DNA from 2 places in the Streptomyces sp. NPDC087906 genome. Region 2 is predicted to be linked to the other one. Evidence: riboswitches for the same ligand, from Rfam matches in the RefSeq annotation. Region 2 holds a riboswitch; the other holds the start of a gene.
What was found. A riboswitch is a leader RNA that binds a small molecule or an ion and turns the genes downstream of it on or off. The one in region 2 is predicted to bind cyclic di-AMP.
Positions count from the first base shown of each region.

Region 1 (4,413 bases), on a different contig from region 2:
ACTCCGGTAGCGCGCAGGGTGCCACGCGCGGACGGCGAGCAGAGCCCCCGCGCGCGCTGGCTCGTACGCTGCATGCCCGCTCTGGTGATCTTCGTGGGTGTCGTCTTCGACTCGGCCACCCCCACGCGCTTCACCGCATCCCCCTTCTTCGCCGCGGCCCCGCTGGTCGCCGCGCCCTTCTTCACCCTGACGGGCACCCTGCTGACGGGCATCGCCGCCGTGGCGATCGACGTGGTGCTGCGGGTCTTCGGGGACGGGCTCTTCAGACTCCAGGCGTTCACCGAGCTGCTGACGATCCTGGTGGTCTCCGTCCTCGCGCTCGCCATCAACCGCATCGTCCGCCGCACCAACGAGCGGCTGACCTCTGCCCGGATCATCGCCGAGACCGCGCAGCGCGCCGTGCTGCCGACACCGGCCGACCGGATCGGCGGGCTGCACATCGCCGCGCGGTACGAGGCGGCGCAGGAGGGCGCGTTCATCGGGGGCGACCTGTTCGCCGTACAGGACACCCCGCACGGGGTACGGCTCGTCGTCGGCGACGTACGGGGCAAGGGGCTCGGGGCCGTCGAGACCGTGTCCGTGGTCATCGGGGCCTTCCGGGAGGCGGCGGAGCAGGAAAGCTCGCTGGAGGGGGTCGCGCAGCGGCTGGAACGCGCCATGACACGCGAGGGCGCGCGGCGCGGCACCATCGATGTCTTCGAGGGGTTCACCACCGCCGTGCTCGCCGAGATCCCGCACGGCAAAGAGGTCGTGCGGCTGATCAACCGGGGCCATCCGGAGCCGCTGATGCTGTTCGCCGACGGCGCCGCGCTGATGCTCTCGCCGAGCGAGTTCGCGCTGCCGCTCGGGATGGCCGAGCTGGGCGGGTGGCCGGACCGCTCCGACGAGATCGAGTACCCGACGGGCGCGACGCTGCTCTTCTACACGGACGGCCTCTCCGAGGCGCGCGACCGGCACGGCGTCTTCTACGACCCGCGCGGCCGGCTGGACGGGGTGATCTTCCCGGGGCCCGACGAGCTGCTCGACGCGATGATCGGTGACGTACGGGTGCACACGGGCGGCGGACCCAACGACGACATGGCGCTGCTCGCGGTCAGCAGGCCGGCGGAGGGGCAGCCGGAGCGGCGCAGAACGATGCCGGTCGTGCCGTAAGGCCCTGCCGGTCGTGCCGTAGCGCGCGTCGCACCGCATGCGGGCCGGTCGCCGGAACGCGTCCGGATCCCGGCTCGCGACCCGTCCGGATCCCGGCTCGCTACCTTCCGTGTTCGAACGGCGCCCCTGCGCATAACTACTGACACACCGTCAGAAACCCGGGTGGGTCCGTAAACCCGTCAACTCGCCCGACTGCGCCAGCATGTGTCCCATTACGTCCGATGCGAACTTGTTAACGATCACTGGGAACAGCTTGGAATAACGGCCTGGTCTCTATTAACGTTCGATAACGCAGCGCGGTCGTCCCAGCCGTCGTCAGAGATGGCGCCGTGCCGCACGCGCCGAATTCCGCAAGGAAACCGGGGAACCAACAATTGGGGTGAATCGGGCGCCTCTTGCTGCCGCGAAGCAGCGAGTCGCACTCGTAGGAGACCTTCCTGCTCCGAACCCGTCAGCTAACCCGGTAGGCGAGAAGGAAGGAAAGGAGAGCGCCCCAGTGGCGTTTAACAAGCCTGCCCCCGAGGCCTCCCCCGAAACATCTCCCTTCGGCGGCCTCGCCACCGAAGCCCCGCCTGACGGGGCATGGGGCGACTGGAACCCCGGTGACTGGAATCCCACCGAGGAGTCCGTCCTTCCGGTACGCGGCAGGCATCGCGTGGCCAAGCAGCGCAACGGTCTCGCCCGCAGTTCCACGGTGCTCGGTGTCGGTGTCATCGCCGCCGTCGGCGCCGGCGGTATCGCCACGGCGCAGGAGAAGCCCGCGGTCTCCATCTCGCTGCCGGACTCGATAGCCGACCACATCCCGGACGCCAAGTCGCTGCCCGGTATGAGCGCTCTGCTGCCGGACGACACCGAGCCGAACATCCTGGCCAGCGCCCCGCTCGGCGGCACGAACCTGGTGGCCAGCTCCGAGGTCCAGCACGGCGCGACCGCCGGCAGCGACGCGGGCGAGGCCCTGCGCGCCCGGATCCTCCAGCAGGCCGAGCACCAGCAGGCGGAGGCCGACCAGGCGGCCCAGGCCGCCGCCGAGGCCACCGCGGCGAAGAAGGCCGAGGCCGAGGCGGAGAAGCAGCAGACCGAGGCGCAGAAGAAGGCCGAAGAGGCGAAGCAGAAGGCGGAGGAAGCGGCCAAGAAGAAGGCCGAGGAGCTGCGGCTCGCCAAGCTGGCCTCCAGCTACACCCTCCCCGTCGCCTCGTACACGATCACCTCCACCTTCGGCGAGGCCGGCTCCATGTGGGCCTCCGGCTACCACACGGGGCTGGACTTCGCCGCGCCCACCGGCACCCCGATCAAGGCCATCCACAGCGGTACGGTCAAGTCGGCCGGCTGGGCGGGCTCGTACGGCTACCGCACGGTCCTGGCGCTGGACGACGGCACGGAGCTGTGGTTCTGCCACCAGTCGTCGATGACCGTCACCGCGGGCCAGAAGGTCACCACGGGCGATGTGATCGGCCGCGTCGGCGCGACCGGCAACGTGACCGGGCCGCATCTGCACCTTGAGGTGCACACCCCGGACGGCTCCGGTATCGACCCGAACGCATGGCTGCAGGCCAGGGGCATCAACCCCTGACCCCACCAGACCCCGGCGGCTCCGGCGCTCACCCCCCGACGTCGGAGTCGTCGGTCTTTCGGCGTTCAATGGACGAATGACCGATCTACGAAAGCTGGGCACCTCCGACCTCCACGTCTCCCCGCTGGCCCTCGGCGGCAACGTCTTCGGCTGGGGTGCCGACCAGGCGCAGTCCTTCGCCGTACTGGACGCGTACACGGCGGCGGGCGGCAACTTCATCGACACCGCCGACTCGTACACCGCCTGGGTCGACGGCAACGAGGGCGGCGAGTCCGAGACGATCATCGGCGACTGGCTCGCCTCGCGCGGCAACCGCTCCGACGTCCTGATCGCCACCAAGGTCGCCAGCCACCCCCAGCGCAAGGGGCTCGCGCCGGCGAACATCAAGGCGGCGGTCGAGGACTCGCTGCGCCGGCTGCGTACCGACTACATCGACCTGTACTACACGCATGTCGACGACACGAGCGTCTCCGTCGAGGACATCGTCACGACCCTCGACCAGCTCGTGAAGGAGGGCAAGGTCCGCGCCCTGGCCGCATCGCAGATCGGCCCCGAGCGGCTGTCCGAGTCGGTCGCCTTCGCCGAGAATGAGGGCCTGGCCCGCTATGCCGCGCTCCAGGTCCACTACAACCTCGTCTCGCGGGACAGCTACGAGGGCGAACTCCGCGACGTCGTCGCCCGGCACGGGCTGGCCGCCGTGCCGTTCTTCTCGCTCGCGCGCGGCTTCCTGACGGGCAAGTACCGGCCCGGCACCACGGTCGAGAGCGTACGCAGCGAGGGGGCGAGCGCGTATCTGGCGACCGACCGGGGGCCGCGGGTCCTCGACGCGCTCGACCGGGTCGCGGCGGCGCACGGCGCCGAGGTCGCGACGGTGGCGCTGGCCTGGCTGGCGGCGCAGCCGACCGTCGCCGTGCCCCTCGCGTCCGCGCGTACGGTCGAGCAGTTGCCGCCGCTGCTGGCGGTCGCTGACCTCGAACTGACGCCGGAAGAAGTGGCCGAGCTGACGGCGGCGTCGGCGTAGGGGGGCGTCCTCGCGATCCGGGCTCAGTACTGGCGGTACGGGTTGTAGCCGTCGTAGTCGACGTACGGCGGCGGCACCCAGACCTGGCCCGTGGCCCGCGCCGCGTAGGTGAGCGCGGGCCCGGCCAGCTCCTTGCGCGCCCACAGCCGGTCCAGCAGCTCCCGCTCGCGCGCGGCGAAGTCGCCGACGGCGAGACCGCGTCCGGCGCGGTGGCGCAGGAACGCCAGGGACGTCGCCGACACCTCGTACTCGGTGACCGCCCTGGCGGCCGTCGTGCCGTACGTGCGGCCCGCGTAGTCGCGCGCCATGGTGCGCGCCCGCATCGAGGACAGCGCGGCCGGCTCGGCAGCGCCCAGCCAGCCCGCCGCCGCGTACGCGGGCAGTTGGGCGGCGACGGTGCGCAACTCGCGCTGTCTGGCCCAGATCACCAGCCAGGTCACCAGGCCGAAGACGGGGAACATGAACATGCCGTAGACCGCGTAGAAGCCGTACGGGCCGAAGGCGGACGACGACACGTTCCACAGCGCGTGCATGCCCATCGCGAGGAGCAGGCCGAGCAGCGGCAGCGCGAGGCGGCGGAGCTTGCGGTGCGGGGGCGCCAGGGCGGCGAGGCCGAAGCCGATGCCGGTCATCACCGTGAACAGCGGATGTGCGAACGGCGACATGACGA
Region 1 is NZ_JBVJLC010000012.1:20,602-25,014, reverse strand. Features, by position in the region: gene ACZ63I_RS28340 (PP2C family protein-serine/threonine phosphatase) at 73-1,152, shown strand; cyclic di-AMP (ydaO/yuaA leader) riboswitch at 1,482-1,637, shown strand; gene ACZ63I_RS28335 (M23 family metallopeptidase) at 1,649-2,722, shown strand; gene ACZ63I_RS28330 (aldo/keto reductase) at 2,799-3,743, shown strand; gene ACZ63I_RS28325 (PrsW family intramembrane metalloprotease) at 3,767-4,413, opposite strand, start outside.
Region 1: another riboswitch for cyclic di-AMP. It lies ahead of ACZ63I_RS28335 (M23 family metallopeptidase); the one in region 2 lies ahead of ACZ63I_RS09930 (M23 family metallopeptidase).

Region 2 (4,413 bases):
CGAGCGCGAGGTGGACCGGTTCGTGGACGCCTTCACCGCCGTCATGGACGACGCGCACGGCGGCGGCGGACTGATGTGGGACTTCGGCAAGACCCTGGTGAAGCAGGCGGTCGCCAACCGGTAGCCGCCGGCGCCGTTCGCGGCGCGGCGCGGGGCACCGCGCGGAGCACCACGCGGTATTGCCTCCGAGGCAAGAAATTTGCCTCGGAGGAAAGTTCCTGGCGCAATGGAGGCATGACCACACCTCCTGCCGGAGCGGCAGCGGACCGGCTGCCCGACGAACTCCCCGGCGTCGCCCCCCGGCTGCGTGAACTGCGCCGCGGCCGGGGGCTCACTTTGGAGGCCGCCGCCCTGCGGGCAGGTCTTTCGGCCGCCCATCTGTCCCGGCTCGAGACCGGAGCCCGGCAGCCGTCGCTGCCCATGCTGCTGGGCCTCGCCCGGATCTACGGTACGACGGTCTCCGACCTGCTGGGCGAGATGCCGCCCGAGCGTGACCCGATCGTCCGCGCGGGACGCACCGAGCCCGTCGAGGCGGACGGCTGGACGTACCACCAGGCGGGCGGCTCGGGCCGGGCGATGCAGCCGCTGCGGGTCACCGTGCCGTACGGCGCGCAGGGCGACCTGATCAGGGTGCACCCGGGGGAGGAGTGGATCTACGTCCTCGAAGGGCGGCTGCGGCTGGGCCTCGGCGACGGTGTCCATGTGCTCGACCCGGGGGACAGCGCCCACTTCGACTCGCTCACCCCGCACCGCATCGCCGCCGCCGACCCGCCGGGCACCGGGCTGCTGTTCGTCCACACCCTGCTGCAGAGCCCGACCGCCGAGCTGTGTCTCGGCGGCCCGGCTCATCGCCGCTGACCTGCCAGCCCCGTACGGGAGAAGAGAGCCGTCCCATGCCGGAGAACCCAGTACCGAAGCGTGCCCCGCGCAAGGAGTGGACGCTTCCGAAGTCCCTTGTCGTGCGGCTCTTCGCCTATTTGGTGGCCGGCCATCTCTTCGCCGGCTTCCTGTACCTGCTCTTCACGGTCGGGAAGTAGTCCGGCCCGCTCCTGCCCCGGGCGCCGCTGCCTCAGGTACCGCTGCCTCAGGCCTCGCCGTCGGTCAGGAGATGGGCGCGCAGCCGCTCGACGGTCCCGGGTGCCAGCGACAGGCCCTCGGCCAGATAGCGCTCCGTGGAACCCCAGGTGGTGTCGATGGTCTCGAAGGCGGCGGCCAGATACGCGGCGCGGGCCTCGAACAGCGGACTGAGCAGCTCCATCACCTCGGCGGAGCGCCCGGTGGGCGAGGTGTCGTCGCGGTGCACCAGATACCGCCTGCGCGGGTCGTTGGACTTGAGGTAGTCCTCCTCGATCGCGTCCCTGCCGACCCCGAGGGCCAGCAGGGTCACTGCCATCGTCACCCCGGCCCTGTCCTTGCCCGCCGCGCAGTGCAGCAGCGCGGGCAGGTCGTCGTCGGCCAGGGCGTGCAGGACACGGCTCAGCTCGGGGGCGCGGTCGACGGGCATCGACCGGTACGAGCCGGTCATCCGCTCGGCCGCCCTGTCCTCCGAGAGGATCGCCTTGAGCTGGTCGAGATCGCCCTGCCGGACCATCCGCCAGAACTGCGCGCCGTCGGCCGGGTCGCTGAGCGGGATGTTCACGTTCCGCACGCCGGGCAGGTCGATGTCGGGGCCGTCCAGCTTGAGGTCGGCGGAGTTGCGGAAGTCGAAGACCGTGCGCAGCCCGAGCGAGGCCAGGAACGCGGCGTCGGCGGGGGCGGCCGACGCGAGATGGCCGCTGCGGAACAGCTTGCCGTGCCGCACCCACCGTCCGTCCGTCGTCGGCAGCCCGCCGACGTCGCGGAAATTGCGTACTCCGGTCAGCTCGGGCTCTGTCGACGGGACGGGTGGTAGCTGCTGTGTCACGGAAGCTCCTCCAGATCTGGCGCCGCCCCCAGGGACGGCGATGTCGGCTTCCGACTTTATGGCATCGGTTATGACGTGACCTGCCCGTACCGGCTGTCCGTATTGAGCATATTGACCCAACGCGCCCCGGATGTGGGGGAAATGGGTGTCCGGCTGGTGAGCAGGATCATATCGGTGACGGTCCGTGGCGGAGAACAGAAATGGAATTCCATGGTCCGGGGGAATTCGAAGATCCGGAATCCACGCAGGGTGACCGTCGCTCCGAGGTGGTGCCCGAGCACCCGCCGGCGAATTCACCGAACGGCTTGTTACCGCCGACCCCGCTCGCTTACCGTCACCGTCAATCCGGGCGGAACGCCGAATCCTGCCGCCACCCGGAATTCCCATCCACCCACGTGTGGCAGGAGCGGGGGACCCAGGTAGAACGCCGATTCCGGATGTCCGGACGGCTTGGGGTGAAGTCGCGCGACAAGCGCGGCAGGGCAGCTCCGGCCCTAACCCGACAGCTCACCTCGCAGGCGCAGGAGAGGAAATTCGCCATGCCCGGAAAGGGTAAGCACCGCCGTCCCAAGTCCCGTTCACTCGCCCGCGGATTCGCCGCCGCAGGTGCCGGCGGTGCCGCGCTCGCGATGCCGTTCATCGGCGCCACCGGCGCCCACGCGGCCGAGCACGCCGCACCCACCGCCGCACCGGTGAAGGCCGCTTCGGCGAAGGCCGCGTCAGCCAAGGCCGCATCGGTGAAGGCCGCTCCGGCGAAGGCGGCCACGACGTACTCCGTGGTCCCCGGGGACTATCTGTCCAAGATCGCGGCCAGGGAGCAGGTGAGCGGTGGCTGGCACAAGCTGTACGACGACAACCGCTCGGTCATCGGCTCCGACCCGTCCCTGATCAGGCCCGGTACGAAGCTGACCATCGGCGCGAAGGCACCGGCGGCGGCGGCCCCCGCGGCCCCGAGCGCCTCGGCGAAGACCACCGCGGCCACCGCCACCACCGCGACCCCCGCTGCCGCCACGAAGCAGACCGACGGCGGCTACACCCTGCCGGTCGACGGCGCGCCCATCGGTACGCCGTACCACCAGAACGGCGCCATGTGGTCCAGCGGCTACCACACCGGCACCGACTTCGTGGTGCCCACCGGCACCACGGTCAAGGCCGTCGCCGCCGGTACCGTCGTCACGGCGGGCTGGGGCGGCTCGTACGGCAACCAGGTCGTCATCCGGCACAGCGACGGCGACTACTCGCAGTACGGCCACCTGTCCGCCCTCACGGTCTCCGCAGGGCAGACCGTCACCGAAGGGCAGCAGATCGGCGTCTCCGGCGCGACCGGCAATGTGACAGGTCCGCACCTGCACTTCGAGATCAGGACCGGCCCCGACTACGGCTCGGACATCGACCCGCTGGCCTACCTCCGCGAGCACGGCGTCACCGTCTGAGCCGCGCCACCGGAATAGCGCCGCCGTCCGCTTCACCGCGGGCGGCGGCTATTCCGGCTTTTGCAGAACTTGACCGGTGGCGTTTCTCACCACCCGTCAACCCCTCCTTACGGTCGCGTAGGTCACATCCGTAAGAGGAGCATATGGAGACGTGGCAAACGATTCGAGATCAAGAAGACATGACGTCATCGGGTCGTACACGGCGATCGGTGACAGTTTCACCGAAGGTGTAGGAGATCCGGGGCCCGACGGCCGGTACATCGGCTGGGCGGACCGGCTCGCGATCCTGCTCGCCGACCAATTGCCGGTGTGCCACGCACCCGTGGACACGGCGCACGGCGATTTCCGGTACGCCAATCTCGCCGTACGGGGCAGACTCCTCGACCAGATCGTCGCCGAACAGATTCCGCGCGCGAAACAACTCGCCCCGGATCTCGTGACGTTCTGTGCCGGCGGCAACGACATCATCCGGCCCGGCACCGACCCCGACGATGTCGCCGAACGGCTCGAACGCGCCGTGGCCGACCTCGCGGGCGCGGTGCCCACCGTCATGATCACCACCGGGTTCGACACCCGGGGCGTGCCCGTCCTGCGCCATCTGCGCGGCAAGATCGCCACCTACACCGCCCATGTACGGGCCATCGCCGACCGCTACGACTGCCCCGTCCTCGACCTCTGGTCGCTCAGGTCCGTGCAGGACAGGCGCGCCTGGGACGCCGACCGGCTGCATCTGTCCCCCGAGGGCCACACCCGGGTCGCGCTGCGCGCCGCGCAGGTGCTCGGCCTCGACATACCGGCCGACCCGGACCAGCTCTGGCCGCCGCAGGCGCCACGCGGCGCCTTCGAGGTGCGGCGCGACGACATCAACTGGGCCAGGGAACATCTGGTGCCCTGGATCGGCAGGCGGCTGCGCGGCGAGTCGTCAGGGGACCATGTCGCCGCGAAGCGGCCCGACCTGCTCCCGCTGGACCACTGAGAGCGCGCCCGGGGGAGAGCCGGGCCGGCCGATCGCCGCGGGGATCCGCTCCAGCACGCCGCCGGCGAACACGTCGTACAGCGGCAGTGTCTCCAGATGCA
Region 2 is NZ_JBVJLC010000003.1:79,312-83,724, reverse strand. Features, by position in the region: gene ACZ63I_RS09950 (aspartate aminotransferase family protein) at 1-124, shown strand, start outside; gene ACZ63I_RS09945 (helix-turn-helix domain-containing protein) at 235-858, shown strand; gene ACZ63I_RS09940 (DUF6126 family protein) at 894-1,037, shown strand; gene ACZ63I_RS09935 (tyrosine-protein phosphatase) at 1,085-1,903, opposite strand; cyclic di-AMP (ydaO/yuaA leader) riboswitch at 2,282-2,439, shown strand; gene ACZ63I_RS09930 (M23 family metallopeptidase) at 2,443-3,336, shown strand; gene ACZ63I_RS09925 (SGNH/GDSL hydrolase family protein) at 3,488-4,312, shown strand; gene ACZ63I_RS09920 (STM4011 family radical SAM protein) at 4,259-4,413, opposite strand, start outside.